2 regions of the Collinsella sp. AF15-51 genome follow, and region 1 is predicted to be linked to the other one. Evidence: riboswitches for the same ligand, from Rfam matches in the RefSeq annotation. Region 1 holds a riboswitch; the other holds the start of a gene.

Region 1 (10,506 bases):
TTTACACGCTCCCCGCCCCGCGGCCACCGCACATCAGGCTTCCCTGCCGCCGCGGGCCCGCGCGTGATACGATGGCTCACGGTACATCAACCAGCACGATCGATCCGAAAGGAGCCTGCGTCATGGAGCGTCCCAGCGCATGGAAAAAGTACACGCCACAGCAGATCGAGGAGCTCGAGGAGCTTTGCCGCGGCTATAAGCGGTTTTTGAGTGAGAACAAGACCGAGCGCCTGTGCGTCAAGGCCGGTATCAAGATGGCCGAGGAGGCGGGCTACGTCAATCTGGAGACCGTGATCGCCGAGGGCCGCGCGCTCAAGGCCGGCGACAAGGTGTACGCCGCCAACCACGGCAAGGACCTCATGCTCGTCAACCTGGGCACCGCCCCGCTCGAGCAGGGCTTTAACATCCTGGGCGCCCACGTGGACTCGCCGCGCCTGGACCTCAAGCAGAACCCCGCCTTCGAGGCCGGCGACATGGCTTATCTCGACACGCACTACTATGGCGGCGTCAAGAGCTACCACTGGGTCGCTTCCCCGCTCGCACTCGTGGGCGTCATCTGCAAAAAGGACGGCACCACCGTCGACATCAACATCGGTGACAAGGCCGACGACCCGGTCTTTACCATCTCCGACCTGCTGATCCACCTCTCGAGCGAGCAGATGGCCAAGCCCGCCAAGGACGCCGTCGACGCCGAGATCCTCGACGTGATCGTGGGCGGCCGCCCCGTCAAGTTTGACGAGGACGACAAGGACGCTCCCAAGGAGCCCGTCAAGCAGATGTTCCTGGATATCCTCAAGGAGCAGTACGACGTCGAGGAGGAGGACTTCCTCTCCGCCGAGATCGAGGTCGTGCCCGCCGGCCCCGCCCGCGACATGGGTCTCGACCGCTCCATGATCTTGGGCTATGGCCACGACGACCGCGTCTGCGCTTACCCCTCCATGCTCGCCCAGATCAACGTGGCAGACGTCGAGCGTACGAGTATCACGCTCATCGTCGACAAGGAGGAGATCGGCTCCGTGGGCGCCACCGGCATGACGAGCCGTTTCTTCGAGAACACCGTCGCCGAGATCATGACGCTCGCCGGCGAGAGCAGCCCGCTGGCCCTGCGCCGCGCACTCGCCCGCAGCCGCATGCTCTCCTCTGACGTGTCCGCCGGCTTTGACCCGGGCTACGCCGGCAAGTTCGAGACCAAGAACGCCGCCTTTATGGGTCGCGGCCTGTGCTTTAACAAATACACGGGCAGCCGTGGCAAGGGCGGCTCCAACGACGCCGACGCCGAGTACGTCGCTCTCATCCGCGACATCATGGACGAGGCAGGCGTGGACTTCCAGACCTGCGAGCTCGGCCGCGTCAACGCGGGCGGCGGCGGCACCATCGCCTACATCATGGCCGAGTATGGCATGAACGTCATCGACTCCGGCGTTGCCGTCCTGTCCATGCACGCCCTGTGGGAGGTCGCCAACAAGGCCGATATCTACGAGGCCTATCGCGGCTACAAGGCCTTCATCGAGCGCGCCTAACCGACCCTTCATCCGTTGCGGTGAAATACGGACTAAACTGGCCCATAAATGGCCAAAACAGACCGTATTCCACCGCAACTTCCTTTTTGGCAGAGGAGAGTCCATGCTGCAGGTCATCATTTCGCCCGCCAAGCAGATGCGTGCGGCCCAAGATGCTTTTGAAGTCCTGGGCATTCCACCTTTTGCGCACGAGACGGCTCACCTCCACCGCGCACTGCTAGATATCGAGCGGAATGAAGGCAGCGGTGGCCTGCAGGCGCTCTGGAACGTGAGTGACAAACTGCTGGGGCCTTGCCTCAACACCCTGCATGAGTTCCGGCCCATCCTGAATAACAGCGATCTCGACAATCCCGCACTCGCCCGCCACCTCTCCCCTGCCGTCATGTCCTATCACGGCATTCAATACCAGAGCATGGCACCCGAGGTGATGGATTCCGCGCAGCTCGCATGGCTGCAAGACCATCTGTGGATCCTCTCGGGCCTTTACGGATGCGTACGCCCCTTTCATGCCGTTGAACCGTATCGGCTGGAGATGGGCGCGAAGCTTGCCGTCGACGATGCCCGAGACCTCTACGCGTTTTGGGGCGACAAGCTCGCACGGGCCATCGCTCCGGCGGGCTCCAACATCACGATCGTCAACCTCGCCAGCATAGAGTATGCCAAAGCCGTTCTGCCCTGCCTCGCGTGCGACGCCACGGCCGTCACATGCCTCTTTGGCGAAGGCATTCGCAACGGCAAGCCCATCCAGCGCTCGACCGCCAGCAAAAAGGCGCGCGGCTCCATGGTGCGCTGGATGGCAGAAAACAAGCTCGAGGATGTAAGCGGGCTCACCGCGTTCGATGTTGGCTATCGCCACTTTCCCGAGCTTTCAAATAAAAACACTTTGGTCTTCCTGAACGAACAGGCCTTGTAGGACCACCGCCGCTTTTGAATGTGCTGCCTAGGCACGGCGTCTATTCCGCTAAGCCATCGGCCTTTGCAATCCCGTTTGTCGAGCCGTCCTGATAGACAATCTTGACGTGCTCTACCTCGGACACCGCAACACCCGATGGGGGTTCCAAGCGCCATTCCGTCAGCGCGATATCCATCGTCGTGGGCACATCCCCTTGATCTTTGAGCTCGACCGACAGCGTCTTAAGCGACGCATCGAAGGTCACGCGCTCGATCTCTTCACCAGGAATGGAACCGCCGCTCAGCTGCAGCTGGACAAATCCATCGCGCGGATACCAATAGTCGCCCGGCGCGGCAACGGTATTGCCACCCGCGACCTTCACCGTCATTATCGGTAGGCTATCATCAGCCTCGAACTCCCATGCAGCGCCGCCGCGACCACCAAACGTCCAGATACAAACGGCAATCACCAGCACAGCAAGCACCGCAAAACCAATCGCGACAAGGCCATGGTGCGCACGGCTTTCCTCGGCCGATACATCCCATTGCGTCTCTCGATATAGATGCTTGTCTTCCATGTTCGCCTCCCCACAGGCACGCTCGTTAGGCCAATCGTACCCATTCGAGCTATACTTGAGCCCATTACATAAACGGGGAGCTTGCAGGACAAGACGGCAGGCTGAGACTGGGCGCGCCCGCCCTGACCCGCAAACCTGATATGGGTAATGCCAACGAAGGGAGCCGTGCCAATGAGCACACAGACCGAGCCCAAGCTCGTCACGCAAATCGACTTCGCCCGCGCCGGGCAGATCACGCCGCAGATGAAGGAAGTCGCCGAGCGCGAGCATCGCGACCCCGAGTACATCCGCGAGCGCGTGGCCGACGGCCGCATCGCCATTCCCGCCAACATCGTGCACATCAAAAAAGGCATGCGCGCCTTTGGTGTCGGCGAGGGCCTGTCTACTAAGGTCAACGTCAACCTGGGCATCTCGGGCGATAAAGCCGATGCCGCCGAGGAATGGAAGAAGGTCAAGATCGCCGAGGACTTTGGCGCCGACGCCATCATGGACCTTTCCAACTCGGGCAAGACGCGCCAGTTCCGCCAGCAGCTCATCGACGAGACGCCGCTCATGGTGGGCACCGTCCCCATGTACGACGCCATCGGCTACATGGAAAAGCCGCTGGTCAAGCTTACCAAGGATGACCTGTTCGAGGTCGTGCGCGCGCACGCCGAGGACGGCGTGGACTTTATGACCATCCACTGCGGCATCAACAAGTCGGTCACCAAGACCTTTAAGGAGACCGGCCGCCTCATGAACATCGTGAGCCGCGGCGGCTCGCTGCTGTTTGGCTGGATGGAGGTCACCGGCAACGAAAACCCCTTCTACGAGTACTTTGACGAGCTGCTCGAGATCTGCCACGAGTACGACGTGACGATTTCGCTCGGCGACTCCTGCCGCCCGGGCTGCCTCTACGACTCCAACGACGCCACAGAGACTGCCGAGATGATCGAGCTGGGCAAGCTGTGCAAGCGCGCTTGGGCTGCCGGCGTCCAGGTCATGGTCGAGGGCCCGGGTCACATGGCGCTCGACGAGATCGCCGCCAACATGAAGCTACAGAAGCGCCTGTGCCACAACGCCCCGTTCTATGTGCTGGGGCCGCTGGTGACCGATATCGGCGTGGGCTACGACCACATCACCGCTGCCATCGGCGGCGCTATCTCCGCCAGCTCCGGTGCCGACTTCCTGTGCTACGTGACGCCGGCCGAACACTTGTGCCTGCCCAACGCCCAGGACGTGCTCGATGGCCTCATGGCTACCAAGATCGCCGCACACGCCGCCGATATCGCCAAGAAGGTGCCGCACGCCCGCGACATGGACGACAAGATGGGCCAGGCACGCCGCAAGCTCGACTGGGACGCCATGTGGAAGTGCGCGCTCGACCCAGTTACGGGCAAGAAGCGCTACGAGGAGTCTCCCGCCGCCACCGAGGGCACTTGCACCATGTGTGGCAAGATGTGCGCCGTCCGTACCGTTAACAAGGTGTTCGAAGGCACAACGATCGACCTCGGCATGGAGGATTAACGCGTCACCGGAGCCGCAATCGGTAACATGGTGTTCGTCAATTGTTGACATGTGAACATTTGCTTACATTTGCGTAAAGATTGCATCGCCCGCCCGGGTTCGGAATACAGCCGGCCCGGGCATCTTTATAATGCAGACTTAAAGACCCATTTGAATCCGACCGGACAAGGGAGTGAGCATGGATCGCAGTAAGGTACCCGCCGTTCTATCCATCGCGGGATCCGATTCCAGCGGCGGTGCCGGCATTCAGGCCGACATCAAGACCATCACGGCGCACCGCCTGTATGCCGAGACGGCCATAACCGCCATTACAGCGCAAAACACACTGGGCGTCACCGCCGTGCAGGATATCTCGCCAGATATCGTAGCCGCGCAAATTGACGCTGTCTTTGACGATATCCGCCCAAGCGCCGTCAAGATCGGCATGGTTTCTTCTGTCGAGATTATCGAAGTCATCGCCGACCGCTTGAGCGCCTGGAACGCAACGAACGTGGTCGTCGACCCCGTCATGGTCGCCACCTCGGGCGCGCGCTTGATTGCCGAGGATGCCTCCGAGGCACTCACCCGCCGCCTGTTCCCACTAGCAACCGTCATCACGCCCAATATTCCCGAGGCCATGGCCCTGCTTGACTACGAGGTCGACTCCGAGCGCACACAGCAAAATGCTGCCATGCTCCTCACCCGCCGCTTTGGTTGCGCATCCCTCGTTAAGGGTGGGCATCTTGTCAACGAGGCTAACGATGTATTGGCCGAGCCCGCGCCACTCGATGACGAGGGCAACCATCTGGGCGATCCGCTCACTACGTGGTTTCGCCACAAGCGCATTGAGACCAGCAACACGCACGGCACCGGCTGTACGCTCTCATCCGCCATCGCTTGCGCGCTGGCCCAGGGCATGGAACTTGCCGACGCCATCAACGCCGGCAAGGCCTACCTGACCGGCGCTCTCGCCGCTGGCTTTGACATGGGCAAAGGTTCCGGCCCCGTCAACCACATGTGGCAGTATTAAGATTCACAGCCCAGAGCCACCGCAAAGGGGGCAGGCACCTTTGCGGTGGCTCCCACAAACATCTCGATCTGTAACAGTTAGAGCCCATTTTTCGGCCCACCTGTTACAGATCGAGACATTCAAATTCCGCTGAGAAGATAATCTCAATCTGTAACAGTAACTCGGCAAAATCGACCCTAGATGTTACAGATCGAGACAAACGACCGATATCGACCTAAATAATCTCAATCTGTAACATCTAGCCCGTTTTCGACCTTACAACTGTTACAGATCAAGACAAACAAACGATCCAAAACCACCGCAAAGGGGGCAGGCACCTTTGCGGTGGCTTGGGCTCGCGCTACTCACCGAGCATCTCTTGGAGCTTGGCTGCCACGGCATGTCCCAAGCTCTCGTGGCTTTCGGGCATCATATGCAGATAGTCGATATCGCCCGGCTCGGCATAATCGGCGGCATTCAAAAAGTCGCAGCCAAACTGCTCAGCCACATGCGCGTAGTACTCACCAAAATGTTCCGAGGCTTCTACGGAATGCTCGTCAAAGTCGGTCATATATACATCGGCGATCTGCGGCTTAATCTTGATAGGTGCCATCAGCAGAATCCGTGGGCAGGGCGCGGCATCGGTCCAGGCAAACGCACGGACGGCGCGAATCAACGCCATGGCACCACGGGCGATATCGGAAGCTGTCACGCCAAAGACCGTCTTACAGTCGTTGGTGCCCAGCATGATCACAATGGCGTCCAGCGGCTTATGGGCCTCGAGCAGCATCGGAAGTGCGCGGATGCCGTTAAGATTGGTGTCCAGATGGCACATGTCGTCGCGTACCGTCGTGCGGCCGTTGAGGCCTTCTTCAATTACATGCCAGCCCTCGCCTAAGTCACGTTGGGCCACGCCGCACCAGCGCACATCCTGCGCATAGCGCACCGCGGTGCCGTCGCGCATGCCCGCCGGATCGTAACCATAGGTGTTGCTGTCGCCAAAGCATAGAACGTTTTTCATCGTAAGCCCCTCGCTCAGTAAAAAGCCGACGGAAGCAGCCTCTCCCGTCGGCTCGACCTATCTGTCAGCACGTACCGATTACAGGTACTTGCGCCAATCGTCCTCGTCCTCATCATCCTCGGTAGCAGCCTGGGCCTGCTCGGCGGCGCGAGCTGCCGCAGCGCGAGCGGCAACCTGGGCATAGGACTCCTCGTTGCGCTCGGGGAAGTTTGCCAGCACGTGCTCGAACTTGGCAAAATCCTCATCCCAGCGCGTAGAAGGCACGGCAAAGAAGACTTGCTTGACCTTGAAGTCGCCCGATGCGAGCTCCTTGCGGAAAATCTCGGCCACGGCCTCGGCATCAAAACCGTTGTTGTCGCAGCCCCAAGCGCCCAGTACGAGCTTCTCGCGACCCAGCTCGTCGCAGATGGCGAGCACAAAGCGGATACGGTCGCGCAGCGCGTCCAGCAGCGCATCGTCGCTCACGCGGTACTCCTGGCGTGCGCGCTTGGCATTGGGCGCGGCGGCCACGATCACATCGGCATACGCATGCACGTGGTTGCGGTCAAAACGCACCGCAGGCACTACCAGCGCACGGTTGCGGTAGAGCTCGCAGTTGATATTGCGGCGACGGTTCTCGCCATACCACTTGCGCTGCTTGTCGAGCACGTTGTACAGATACGAATCGGCGCAGAGCGTAGCCTCCTGGCCCAGATAGCCCTGGATGTAGCCGCCACCCGGGTTGGTGAACGAGGCAAAGGCGAGCACTGCCATGTCGCAGAACTGCGCATAGCCACGGCCGTTGTCCAGAATGGCCTGCGTGGCGGAGGCATCAAGCACGGTGACCTCGGGCAGGGTCGGAGCGGGCTCCTCGGCAGGCGCGGACTCGGTCTCTGCGGGTTTCTCGGCAGGCGCAGACTCGTCCGTGACCTCGGTCTCGACGGACGCAACCTCAGCGGCCTCGACCTCGACGGACTCAGACTCCTCGGCAACCGGCTCCTCGGCAGCCGCAGCCGCTTGGGCCTTGGCCTTCATCGCCGCGACAAAGCCGGCAGGCATACCGTCAAACTCGCGAACACCGGCAAGCGAACGCTCGATATCCTTGGCGCACGCTTCGGACACAGTTGCCACGTGACGCTCGGCGGCCTTAGCACGGGCCTCGCGCTTGGGATTGGGCTGACCCGCTCGGTTGGACCTGCGGTTACGGTTCCTGTTGTCGACGTCTGCCATACGTGGCCACCTTTCCTGTCGCTGCCGCTATCGGCTTTTCCCATCCATGATACCCCGCCGCGTACAAAAAAGACGGCCCCGAAGGACCGCCTTTCGCATCGATTTGCACGCACGGCAAGCACCGCCGCAATTCGCCACTAATCGCGACGGCCAAGGATGTTCAGGATGCGCAGGAACACGTTGATAATGTCCACGAACAGATTGGACGCCATGAGCACGGCGTTGGGCAGCGTAGGCGGCACCGTCGTGGCAACATAGGTGTCGTAGCCAATAAAGCCGGCGAACACCACGATCACGATCAGATCGGTGATGGTCTGCGAGACGCCCATGAACATCAGCACGATCTCAACCAGAATAGTGGCGAGCAGAATGCCAAAACCGATGCCATATACGCGCTGGAAAAACTTGGGGAACGTCACGCCCAAAGCGCCAAAGACAAAGGTGATAGCGGCCGTGGCGATAAAGGCAGTGTTGATGGTGGGCAGGTCGTAGTTGGCAAGGCCAAACGACGCGGTCAGGCCAAAGGTACTCGCAAAGATTACGTAGCCCACAAGGGACAAGCCCACGGACTGCTTGCTGGCGGCGGCCGACATCATGACCATGCCGACGATGGTCAAAATAAACGAGCCAAAGACCAGCGGCAAGGCGGCGCCGCTCATCATCATGCGCGCAAACGACATGGTGCTCGTAAAGTAGGCGCCAGCGCCCATGGCGCAAAAGCCCAAGAAGATCAGGGCAGACATGGCGAGATTGTACGCGCGCGGCGACATCTCCTTGGCGCGGCTTGCGCCGGTCTCGACGGGGCCGTTCTGATAGCCCTGGATATCGTTCATAGGTTCGTCCTTTCAAAAAGCGCCACAAATAACGGCGCAGTAGCTGACAAGATTCCTGTCATTGTACCCGAATGCCGTACGTCCTTACCCACGGCGCTCGCCCTCGAGCGTACGGTCGAATGCCCACACCCACCAACGCATCAGATGGGCCTGCGAGCCATCTGGTCGTTCGCGCGTCTGGTCCTCCAGATACAACTCGGTCGCATGACCGCCAAAACGGACCCTATAGGTTGCCGTACGAATGCCGTGAACCGTCAGGCCAAACCCAGTGGTCGAGACAATCTCGTCAATCGTAAAGCAACGACCGTCGACCCAGCAGACGGTGACCGGCACAACCTGTCCGCCCGCGAGGATGCGAGCCACGACGTCCACATACTGCTTGTGCACGCGTCGAGTTTTGCCATCTGTCTGTCGATATTCCATGCCCCCTATTATCGAACGCATGTTTGCATGTTGTAAAGCGAACAGACTGTGGTTTTTGGAGTGTCGTAGCAATCGCGCGTGTCCGCATGGCGTGATAGCAAAAAGAACACCCACGGTCAACAGGGCTAATATTCAATTTTAGTGCCAAAAAATTACTTCTCCCATCAGAACTCGGCAAAGAAACCCGCAGGAGGTGATACGATTTATCATGTTTTTGTAACGTGTCTGCAAACTTCGAGAAAGCCCATATATGGACGTAACGTTCTCAACCTTCCTCGGCCAAATTGTGTCGAACCCAGTCCTTGCCGTCACCGTGATCCTCGCGTTGGGCGCCATCTTCGTCAACGGATGGACCGACGCGCCCAACGCCATCGCGACCTGCGTCACTACGCGTTGCATGCCCGCCCGCGCCGCCATTCTCATGAGCGCCGCATTCAACTTCCTCGGCGTGCTCATCATGACGCACTTTAACGCGAGCGTCGCCAATACCATCTCGCATATCGTTGACTTTGGCGGAAACAGCACCATGGCGCTCGCCTGCCTGTGCGCGGCGCTCTTCTCCATCGTCGTCTACGGCGCCACGGCATCGCGTTTTGGCATCCCCACCTCGCAAAGCCACAGCCTTATCGCCGGCCTGACCGGTGCCGCTATCGCCCTCGGCGGCGCGAGCAGCGTCAACGTCCACGAGTGGATGAAGGTCATCTACGGCCTGGCGCTCTCCATCGGCCTGGGCTTTGTCATGGGCTGGGTCCTGTGCAAGCTCGTCTCGATTCTTTTCGCCGCCGCCAACAGGCGACGTGCCAACGTCTTCTTTAAATACGCTCAGATCGCGAGTGCCGCGGCCATGAGCTTCATGCACGGCGCGCAGGATGGACAGAAGTTCATCGGCGTGCTCTTTTTAGGCGTGGCCTTTGCCAGCGGCCAGACGAGCGTCGGCGATGCCGGCATCCCCATCTGGATTATGCTGCTATGCTCGGCCACCATGGGCATCGGCACCAGCGTGGGCGGCGAGCGCATCATCAAGTCCGTTGGCCAGAGCATGGTCAAGCTCGAAAAGTACCAGGGCTTCTCCGCCGACCTGGCGGGCGCCGCGAACCTGCTGCTTGCCACCCTTACCGGCATCCCCGTGTCCTCCACGCACATCAAGACCTGCGCCATCATGGGCGTCGGTGCCGTCAAACGCCTCTCGGCCATCAACTTCGGCGTCGTCAAGGACATGATGTTCACCTGGTTCTTCACCTTCCCCGCCTGCGGACTCATCAGCTTTGTCATGGCCAAGCTGTTCATGATGTTCATCTAGTCAAACCGAACGTCCATCCGGACCGTAACACCTCGCCCACCCGTCTTCGCCTCGAAAGGACCCACTCATGGCAAAGAAACCCGATTCGTTCTACTTTGACAACTACGTCGCCTGCGCCGACCTCGCCGTCCAGGCCGCCGAGCTGCTTACCAAGATTTTCGAGAACTTCGATCCCGCAAAGATTCACGATATGCTCGACAAGATGCATGCGATCGAGCATGCGGCCGACAAGAAGCA
Region 2 (10,506 bases), on a different contig from region 1:
CGGCTTTCTGAGGTCGGGGCGGATCGCGTCGGGCGAGCTTGTTGTGTACGCGCGTTGTTACTCACGTTTTGCGTGTATCCAGGCCCCTGCCTTGCTGCGTCATTGGGTTCATTTGTCGGCCAGTGTTCTCTGCCAATAACTGCTAAGTAAAAATAACAGTATAGGATTGTATATGGGTGTCCCTGCCGCGGGTGGCTATTATTCGCCAAACGGTAGCGCAACGATGCGCTGTTCGATGAAAAATGCGACTGAGTCGATATATGTTGATGGGTATACTTGTTCCGTTTTAAAACGCAGGAACGGAGATGGTCGCATGGCACAGCCAGGCACGACGCGCACGGTGGGGCTTGCGCTCGAGGGAGGCGGCTACCGCGGTATGTATACGGCGGGCGTGCTCGACGTATGGATGGAGCACGGCTTAACTTGCGACCATATGGTGGGTGTCTCGGCGGGCGCGGCGTTTGGCTACAACTTTAAATCGCGCCAGATCGGCCGCGCCATTCGTTACAACAAGGCCTATTGCGCCGACAAGCGCTATGCGAGCGTGACGAGCTGGTTGCGAACCGGCGATATGTTCAATGCCGAGTTTGCCTATCACGAGGTGCCCATCGAGCGCGACCCTATCGACCTGGAGGCATATCGCGCCTGTCCCATGCGGTTTACGTGCGTGTGTACCGATATCGAGACGGGCAAGGCCGTCTACCATGACCTGCCTTATGGCGACGAGCGGGACATCGAGTGGATCCGGGCGTCGTCGGCGATTCCCGTGGCGACGCGTCCTGTCGCCATTGAGGGCCGCAAGTACCTAGATGGCGGCGTGGCTGATTCCATTCCCAGCGCTTGGCTGTTTGCGCAGGGCTATGACCGCAACGTGGTGGTGCTGACGCAGCCGGCGGGCTATATAAAGCAGCCCAACAGCGTGATGCCCATGCTGCGGCGCATGTTCCGTCACTACCCGGAGTTTGTCGCAGCGCTTGAGCATCGGCATGAGGTCTACAATGCCACGCTCGACGACTTGGCGCGCCGCGAGGCTGCCGGCGAGGTTTTTGTAGTGCGTCCGAGCGAATCGGTGAAGGTGCCGTCGCTGTGCCGCGAGCCCGATGAGCTCGAGCGCATCTACCAGATCGGTCGCCACGATGCGGAGGCGACTTTGCCGGCGTTGGAAGCGTATCTGGCGGGGTAAGGTTCGCATACGGAAAGCGCATCCCGGAATGGACGTTCGAACCGGGATGCGCCTTCCGCTATTGAAGATATGAGGTTGCGAATCAGCTGCTCGGCCTATGCCTATGCCTGCTGCCAGGTGTCGACGAGCTCCTTAGCTGCGGCGTGGGGGTCGTCGGCACTGCAGACGGCGCTCACCACAAAGAAGCCATCGACGCCGGTGGCCTTGAGCTGCGGCAGGTCGGCCGTCTTGACGCCGCCGCCCACCACGATGGGCACGGGGCTTGCCACGTGGAGTGCGGCCAGGTCCTCAAAGCTCTTGGTGATGATGGAACCGTCAGCCGCACGTCCGCAGTCGCGCTTGGTCTCGGTCTCGTGGAGCGGGCCGATGCCCAGGTAGTCGACCAGGCTCATGTCGGCGGTCTTGACGTACTCGAGCATCTCCTCGCAGCGGGCCGAAAGGCCCACAATGGCATCGGGACCCAGCAGCTTGCGACAGACCTCGACGGGAATATCGCTCTGACCCACGTGTACGCCGTCGACGGCAATGCCCTGCTCGCGCGCGGCAAGCACACAATCCAGACGGTCGTCGATCAGCAGGGCGACCTGACCGGTCTTGCCGGCCTGTGCGATTGCCTGCGCGGCATCGCCCGTCAGAGCGATGATCTCGCGGGCGCTTGCCACCTTGGAGCGCACCTGGATGCAGGTAAAGCCGGCGTCGAGTGCCTGGGCCACCACATCGCCCACGGGGCGCCCGAGGGTGTTTTCGGGGCCGAGTACCAGATAGGCGGAGATATCAAGGTTGTCGCGGATGCTCATCGTGCTTCCTCCTGCTTTTTGATCTGCGCTTCCATGCGCTCGAGTTTGCCGGTCATGGTGTCGGTAAATCCGGGTCGAATATCTGCCTTGAGCACGACTTCGGTCCGGATGCCCTTGCTCGCCAGCACAAAGGTTGCGTCGCGCACGACCTGCATGACCTCGTCCCAGTCGCCCTCGATCTCGGTGAACATCGAGCTGGTGCGGTTGGGAAGGCCACTCTCGCGAATGACGCGCACGACCTCGGCGACCTCGGCGGACAGCTCATCGCCGGTGCCGCACGGGGCGATGGCCACGGCGACGAGTGTGTTCATGCCGGCGCTGGTTGTGGACTCGGACATGGCTTATGCCTCCTCGAGTTCGAGTTGGTTGTCGGCAATATCCTGGGCGGTCGCGCGGTAGAGCTCGTCGATAAAGGCGACCTTAAAGCTTGCCGGGGCATCGGCGACGGCGGCGGCACGCGTGCCGGCAACGTTGTAGACGGCGGTGCCGCAGACTGCTGCCGTAAACGGATCGGTAGCACAGGCGTACACGGCCAGCACGCCGCCCTGCGAGCAACCGCAGCCGGTGATCTTGGACATGAGCGGGCTGCCGCCGTGGGATTTGGCCACGGTCGTGCCGTCGGTAATCAGGTCGACTTCGCCCGAGACCACAACGGCGCCGTCGGTGTAGCGAGCGAGCGCCACGGCGGCATCGCGGGCGGCGTCGACCGTGTCGGTGGTATCGACACCACGTACGCGGCTCAGATCGGCCGACTCGCCCTCAAGACCCCACAGGCCGGAGAGTGCGATGATCTCGGAGGCGTTGCCGCGTACGATGGCGGGCTTGTACTGCTTGAGCTCGTTTACCAGCTGGGTGCGCAGGCTACCGATGCCCAGACCCACCGGATCGAGCACCCAGGGCTTGTCGGCGTCGTGTGCCGCCTTGGCCGCGCGGGGAATCGTCTGCTCGTAGATGGGGAAGAGCGTGCCCATGTTGAGATAGATGGCGCCGCCGCCGGCAACGAGCGCCTCGCCCTCGTCGGGCAGATAGGCCATGGCGGCCGAACCGCCCACGGCGAGCTGCGCGTTGGCGACAAAGTCGATCGTCACCGTGTTGGTGATGGAGCCGGCCATCGGATTGGTGGCTCGAATCTCCTCTACGGCCTTGACCATATGTTGCTTAAGCTGTTCCGAATCAATCACTGCACATGCCTCCTTGGCATAGAAAAGGGGCGCTGTGCATAGACAGCGCCCCTGTAAAGGCGGCATGCTCCCTACGCCAGCATTAACTGACAGGTTCAAAGGATTGGGCCCTATGCCCTCTCAGCCTTGTGGTTTGCACCGCCGGCACTCCCGCATCGAATCTGTTGTTCCCTATACTAGCGCACCTGCCAAAAAGGGGCAGGTTTATTTTGGCAGGTGGCAACAGGGGTGCTGCATTTTCCCAGATAAAACCTGCCAAGATAAACCTGTCCCTTATTGGCAGGTCGTTACAATAGACGGGATAAAGAATGACCGAGGGGACCTTATGATCAAACTTGTGCTGACCGATATGGACGATACGCTGATTCCAGCCGGGCATGACGGCGCCAGCGACTACGCCATTGAGGGCATTCATGCCATGCAGGCGGCGGGTCTGCACTTTGGGCCGGTTTCGGGTCGTCAGCCGTCCGCGATGGGCTGGATGTTCAAAAACCGCTCCGAGTGTTTTTCGACCGGTGCGTTCTGTAACGGCCAGGTGATGTTTGTCGATGGCGAGGCGGTTGCCTCGCGCGCAACTGATAACGATGCCCTTATGCGCCTGGCCGACTACCTGGAGCAAGAGACCGACGATACCTATTTGAAGGTCTACCGTCTGGGTGATGACTTTTGGGACAACGACGCCTATTGCGTGACAAGCGATCCCGAGCGTGTGCGTCACGCCATGGAGTCAGGCGGCAACGCGTGGCTCAAGGGCGAAGAGGCTCCCTGTCGCCCTGTCGTTGACGATGCCCCGGTATACAAGGCGAATATCTGGAGTGCCCGTTCGCGCGAGGAGCTCGCCGAGCTGCGCGAGCGTGTTGCCGCCGAGGTGCCGGAGCTCTCGCTCGTGTTTCCCAACAACCGCGTGCGCCTGTTCGACGTTCTTCCGACCGGCTGGGACAAGGGCTGTGCTGCGCTGGAGCTGGCGCGCGCTTTGGGCCTGACGCCCGACGAGGTGGCCGTATTCGGCGATTCCGATAACGATTTGCCCATGATCGATGCCGTTCCCAATTCCGTTGCAGTCGCCAATGCTAACGAGGCCGTCACGGCTGCCGCGCGCTGGCATATCGGCGCTGCGGCAGATGGTGCGGTTGCCGGGGCTCTGCATCAGATTGCCGCCTGCGCCGCGACGGGGGAGATGCCGTCGTTTATGCGTCAGATGGACGCGACGGGTTTCGACGTCACGAACGTCTAGGGAGAAAGCCATGAAGCTCCAGCAGCTCAGATATGTCGTCAAAGTTGCCGAATGCGGCAGCATCACCGAGGCCTCGCGCCGGCTCTTTGTGTCGCAGCCTTCGATTACCGCGTCAATTCGCGATCTCGAAAACGAGATGGGTGTACACATCTTTGAGCGCACCAACAAGGGCGTCATTGTGTCCGAGGAAGGCGAGACCTTCTTGGGCTACGCGCGCCAGGTGCTCGACCAGGCCGACCTGCTCGAGGGCAAGTACAAAGGCACGTCCGAGCAGGTGCCGCACTTTAGTGTGAGCTGCCAGCATTATTCCTTTGCCGTTAATGCATTTGTCGATGTAATCCGCGAGTTCGATGCCGCGCGCTACGACTTTACCCTGCGCGAGGAACAGACCCACGAGATTATCGAGGACGTCGCGCATATGAAAAGCGAGCTCGGCATCCTGTATCTGTCGGAGCACAATCGCGAGGTCATCGAGCGCATGCTGGCGGCCAACGAGCTCGTATTCGAAGGACTCTTCTGCGCTACGCCGCATGTCTTTGTGTGCTCCGACCATCCGCTGGCGGGTCGCTCGAGTGTGACGCTCGAGGACTTGGAAGACTACCCGTTCCTGTCCTATGAGCAGGGCAGCTACAACTCGTTTTACTATTCCGAGGAGCTGACCTCGACCTTTGAGCGCCGCAAGAATATCCGCGTGCGCGACCGTGCGACGCTGTTCAACCTAGCTATGGGCCTTAACGGTTACACGGTGTGTTCGGGCGTGATCAGCCATGAACTTAACGGCCCCGGTATTATCTCGATTCCGCTCGATGTAGACGAGTACATGGAGATTGGCATCATCACGCGCAAGAACACGACACTTACGCGCTACGGGCAGGCCTATATCGAAGCGATTCGTCAGCACATCTAGACTGCTGCGTTCTGCGCGGGTCAAATCTCTTTATGGCAGTCCAAACTGATATAGGAAGCATCTATATCAAACTGTTATAAACATATATTTTACGATGTCCATATGAGCGCTCATACTCTGTCCCAGTAAAGCAACCAATGCAAAGGGAGATATCTATGAGCACTTCGATTCAACCGAACGCGCCGTTTCGTGCCGATATCGTCGGCAGTTTTCTTCGTCCGCAGGCTGTAAAGGACGCCCGTGCCGCCTATGTCGCGGGTAAACTCGACGCTTCCGGCCTTAAGGCCGTCGAGGACGAGGCCATCCGCGACTTAGTGGCCAAGCAGAAGGCTGCCGGCCTGCAGGTGATTACCGATGGCGAGTTCCGCCGCAGCTACTGGCACCTCGATTTTATGTGGGGCCTCAACGGCATTGAGCGCCGCGCCTCGCGCACGGGCTACATGTTCCACGATGAGGAGACTACCGCCGACACCGCCGTGGTAACCGGTCCCATTAGCGGCGAGAATCATCCGTTCGTCGAGCACTTCAAATTTATCAAGTCGCTCGAGGGAGAGGGCCAGGTCGCGCGCCAGACCATTCCGGCGCCGATCCAGACGTTCTCCGAAGTCACACTCGACCGCTGCGATGGCCAGCAGGAGAGTCTGCACGCCGTCTACAAGACCGACGAAGAGCTCGTCGATGCCATTGCCGCAGCATACCGCACCGTGATTGCTGACCTGTATGCCGCGGGCTGCCGCAACATCCAGTTTGATGACTGCACCTGGGGCATCTACTGCGATACCGATTTTGTTGCCAAAACCGGCATGAGCCCGGTCGACCTGCAAAAGGTAAGCGAGCTGGGCGTGGCGCTCAACAATGCCGCCATCGAGGGCAAGCCCGACGATCTGGTTATCAACACGCATGTATGCCGCGGCAACTACCACTCCACCTACGCTTTTGAGGGCGGCTACGACCCCATCGCGCCGTACCTGTTTGCGCGTGAGGACGTTGACGCGTTCTATCTGGAGTTCGACACGCCCCGCGCCGGTGGTTTTGAGCCGCTCAAGTACGTTGCTCCCGGCAAGAAGGTCGTGCTGGGCTTGGTGACCACCAAGGCGGCAGAGCTCGAGAACGAGGATGTTATCGTCGAGCGCATCCGCGAGGCGGCAAAGTACGTGCCGCTCGAGAACCTGTATCTGTCTCCGCAGTGTGGCTTTGCCAGCTGCGAGATTGGCAATAAGCTGACCGAGGACGAGCAGTGGGCAAAGATTGCGCTGGTCAGGCGTATTGCCGAGCGCGTTTGGAAATAGCGCTAGCGTTTGCAGGTGGCGGCGCGTGCGAGGTACTGCATATCGCGTACAATGGTTCGGATCGTATCGTTCGGGCAGGTTATCCGATATGCCTGATCGCCCTTCCATTCGAAAGGACTTCCATGTCCCAATCCTCGACGCCCGCCGTCACCGATGCCATCTACGATGCATCGTCGCTCGGCCGCCCGCGCATGTTCGTGTTGGGTTTGCAACACATGTTTGCGATGTTCGGAGCCACGGTGCTCGTGCCCGTGCTCACCGGCCTTTCCGTTTCGACGACGCTTCTGTTCGCCGGCATCGGCACACTGCTGTTTCATTTTCTATCGCGCGGTAAGGTGCCCGCGTTCCTGGGCTCGTCGTTTGCCTTTATCGCGGGTTATGCCGCCATTGCACCCAACGGCGAGGCCGAGCTTTTGCCCTACGCTTGTCTGGGCGTTGCTTGTGCCGGCCTGCTCTATCCGGTGCTTGCGGCCCTGTTCCGCGCCTTTGGCGCCAAGCGTGTCATGCGTTTCTTCCCGCCGGTGGTGACCGGTCCCATCGTCATTTCCATCGGCTTGATCCTGGCAAGCTCTGCCATTGCTAACTGCCAGACCAACTGGTTTGTTGCTGCTATTGCCGTTGCCGTGATCATCATCTGCAACATTTGGGGCCGCGGCATGGTCAAGATCGTGCCGATTCTGCTGGGCGTTGTGGTGAGCTATGCCGTTGCGGCGGTGCTGGGCGAGGTTGATTTTTCGGGGGTTGCCGCCGCGCCGTGGGTCGGTCTACCTGTCGTGTGGGACAACACCGTGTTCGCGCTCTTTGGACCGCAGTTCGATAGCAGTCTTGCCACGACGGCCATTATCACCATCATGCCACTGGCCTTTGCGACCATGATTGAGCACATTGGAGATATTTCCGCCATTGGCTCTACCTGCGAACGCAATTACATTGCCGATCCCGGTCTGCACCGTACCCTGCTCGGCGATGGCCTGGCGACTATCTTGGCATCGCTCTTTGGCGCCCCTGCCAATACGACGTATGGTGAGAACACCGGTGTGCTTGCCCTGACGCGCGTGTTCGACCCGCGCGTGATTCGCATTGCCGCCTGCTGTGCCATTGTGCTTTCGTTCTGCCCCAAGTTTGCTGCGGTGATTGCCGCCATGCCGGCGTGCGTTATCGGCGGTGTGTCGCTCGTGCTCTACGGCATGATCAGCGCCGTTGGTGTACGTAACCTCATCGAGAACCAGGTTGATTTCCAGAACAACCGCAACGTGCTGGTGGCGGCTCTGGTGCTCGTGCTTTCGCTCGGCATTGCCTACAGTACCACCGGCGCCATTGTGCTGGAGCTGGGCGGCGTGACGATTTCGCTTTCGGGCCTTGCCGTGGGCTCGCTGGTGGGCATTGTGCTCAACGCCATCCTGCCCGGTAACGACTTTGAGTTCGACGTTTCCGAACTCGAGGAAGCCGCCGAGTAACGGCTGGCTGTTGATAGGGCTTACTATGGCTCCCATGCGTGCTGCAACGTGTGGGAGCCATTTTTAGTGCGTGAGTATCCAGTGGATGCCATGCGCCATGCGCAGGTCGGTCTGGGCAAAGTGATTGCCGGGGTTGAGTTCGAAGGCCGCGGGGATGCCTCGGTCGCCGAGCAGCTTTTCCATTGCGTGCGTATCGTCGAGTACGTGCCGCATCATGCGGTTGGGTGTCTTGGTCTCCTTTTTGCCGAGCGACAGATAGACGGCGCTGGGCGTAGCTGTCATCGCGTGGTTATGCGCATAGTCGATAAAGCCGGGAAACCACAGGGACCCCGATGCGCTTGCAGCGCGGTCAAAGGCATCGGTCTGCCAGAGGGCCCAAAGCGAAAAGAGGCCTGCCAGCGAGTAGCCGGCAATGCCGCGCCAGGTGGGCGGCCGAGGAAGCGACGACTCGACCTGGGGGATTATCTGATTCAGCAGCTCATCAAGAAAACCGGATGCCTGACCGCCAAAGGGCTCGGCATCGCGCACGGTTCCGTCGCATCCCCAGGGGCTCAGCTCGCGATTCCAGTTGAGGCTGCCAATGCCGACAAGCGTGAAGGGCGGGCAGTTGAGCTCTCGGCAGCGTTCATAAACCTCCGTGCCGTCGCCCATGACCGCGGGAAGATAGATGACTGGTGCGCTTTCGGCATGCTGTGCATGAATGGTTATCTGCTTTTGATGCGCTTCCATGACGGGCTTCTCTCGGCGTTGTGATATCGACGGCCCCCATTGTCGCACGCCGGCTCATGCAGGTTGGGCTAGACCAAAGACAATCTCGTGCATACCCTGCGGACGCATATGGAAAACGCCACCGCCGGAGGGGAGCTCGGCGGTGGCGTTGTTAAACGGTGCTGGGGCTCGGGGTCTTCGCGGGAGCTGCCATGTGCGCAGAGGCGTCTAAGAGCGCTTGCGGCTCGCCATGGTGCCTGCGGCGATAGCGGCTGTTCCCGCAAGGACGGTTGCCACGATGGCCGCACCCGAGGTGTCGCCGGTTGCCGCGAGCACGCCGGTAGTCTTGGCTTTCGTGGTTGAAGCCGCAACGGCCTTGGTCGGCTTTGAGCCCTCAGGCTTGGGGTTCTGCTTGGACTCCGCGGGCTTGGTCTCGTCGGGCTTGGGGTCTTCCGGCTTGGCTACCTCGGGAGGTGCGATGGTCGTGCTTTTGGCGACTGCTTTGATATAGAGGGAGTCGACCGTGGCGTCGCCCGTGCCGATGGCTTGGCCTGCTTCGTAGATGCCGTCACGGAGCTTGCGATAGTCAATGACCTTGCCGCCTTCGGGCGTCTGGATGGCGGCGTTCTCAATCTTGATGGTGCCGATTGTCTTGCCGTCCGCGCTCATGGCAAGGGCGAAGATCGCCGCCGTGTCTCCTTCGGCCGTGACCTTGCTGCGGACAATGGAGATGGTCGCGGGCATAATGCCCTCGCTGGTCTGGGCGACGATGCCGATGTTCTCGCCTTGGGGTTCGCGCCTCGTCTCGCCATCTTGGTTTTCGCTGTAGGGGGTGGGGCCGTCGCCGTTCTCGACATAGCGGGCTATGGCCTTGACAACGGAGTCGCTGATGTAGATGTGGCCACCCTTCTCGTTGGGTCGATCGTTTCTGGTGGAGAATGCAGCCGAAACCTCGCCTTCCGCAAACGCGTCCACGGTGGAGCCGTTCTTGACGACGATGTCGTCCTGGTAGGTGAAGAGGGCGATGGCGCCACCGTATCTGCCTTTACCTGCACGGACCGTCACGTTTGCATGATCGAGGGTGATGCCCTTGTGGGCATAGACGCCATATTCAACACCGTTTACGTTGAGGGAGGCGTTTGTGGCTGCGAGGCTGCCCTTGGCCTCGACGGCAGCGTCTTTCTCTGAGCTTGCCTTGACCTGGCTGCCGTCCGAGATGTTGATATTGCCGCCGCTCCAAAGGGCCTCACCATCGGCTGAGCTTGCCTCGACCGTCCCGCCACCCTTGATGGTGAGGTTCTTGTCGGTTCCAATACCCTTGTCCTCGGTAGCTCTGGCGGTGACGGCTCCGCTGTCGTCAATCGTGATATTGCCGTTTGCCCTGATGCCATCCGATGCACCCGTGGCGTTGACGTTGCCCGAACCTTTGATAGCGAGATCACCCCCGGCATTGATGGCATCAGACCCAGTGCTCGTGGCGTTGACGGATCCGGCTCCGTCGATGTTGATATTACCCGTGGAGAGGATAGCGTCCTCAGTAGATGTCACGCTGAGCGTGCTGCCCGCGTCGCCTTGGATATTGAGCTCGGCATTCTCGTTAGTGCCATGAGAAGCCTTGATGCCTTCGATCCAGTCGGCAGTGACGATGTTGGTTCCCGAGTAATTCACGTTGAGCTTGCCTGCGGCCTGGATCTCGCCGCCGTTATAGTTGTTGAGCTTCAAGTCGTCGGCGCCGTCCCACGACCAGGTA

What was found. Region 1 has a riboswitch for thiamine pyrophosphate ahead of thiC (phosphomethylpyrimidine synthase ThiC). Riboswitches for the same ligand answer to the same signal wherever they lie in the genome.
Region 2: linked by a shared signal. The riboswitch ahead of thiM (hydroxyethylthiazole kinase) and the one ahead of thiC (phosphomethylpyrimidine synthase ThiC) in region 1 are both predicted to bind thiamine pyrophosphate.

The regions. Positions count from the first base shown of each region.
Region 1 is NZ_QRYG01000005.1:77,587-88,092, forward strand. Features, by position in the region: gene DWW51_RS04095 (aminopeptidase) at 123-1,520, shown strand; gene DWW51_RS04100 (YaaA family protein) at 1,624-2,433, shown strand; gene DWW51_RS04105 (hypothetical protein) at 2,474-2,989, opposite strand; TPP riboswitch at 3,053-3,168, shown strand; gene thiC (phosphomethylpyrimidine synthase ThiC) at 3,161-4,495, shown strand; gene thiD (bifunctional hydroxymethylpyrimidine kinase/phosphomethylpyrimidine kinase) at 4,674-5,504, shown strand; gene DWW51_RS04120 (GDSL-type esterase/lipase family protein) at 5,845-6,504, opposite strand; gene DWW51_RS04125 (TIGR02452 family protein) at 6,583-7,713, opposite strand; gene DWW51_RS04130 (Bax inhibitor-1 family protein) at 7,851-8,546, opposite strand; gene DWW51_RS04135 (hypothetical protein) at 8,631-8,969, opposite strand; gene DWW51_RS04140 (inorganic phosphate transporter) at 9,220-10,269, shown strand; gene DWW51_RS04145 (DUF47 domain-containing protein) at 10,337-10,506, shown strand, end outside.
Region 2 is NZ_QRYG01000028.1:2,979-13,484, forward strand. Features, by position in the region: gene DWW51_RS09675 (patatin family protein) at 314-1,183, shown strand; gene DWW51_RS09680 (thiamine phosphate synthase) at 1,285-1,980, opposite strand; gene DWW51_RS09685 (thiamine-binding protein) at 1,977-2,318, opposite strand; gene thiM (hydroxyethylthiazole kinase) at 2,322-3,161, opposite strand; TPP riboswitch at 3,213-3,323, opposite strand; gene DWW51_RS09695 (HAD-IIB family hydrolase) at 3,487-4,395, shown strand; gene DWW51_RS09700 (LysR family transcriptional regulator) at 4,406-5,302, shown strand; gene DWW51_RS09705 (5-methyltetrahydropteroyltriglutamate--homocysteine S-methyltransferase) at 5,458-6,591, shown strand; gene DWW51_RS09710 (uracil-xanthine permease family protein) at 6,714-8,048, shown strand; gene DWW51_RS09715 (alpha/beta hydrolase) at 8,112-8,777, opposite strand; gene DWW51_RS09720 (carbohydrate-binding domain-containing protein) at 8,985-10,506, opposite strand, start outside.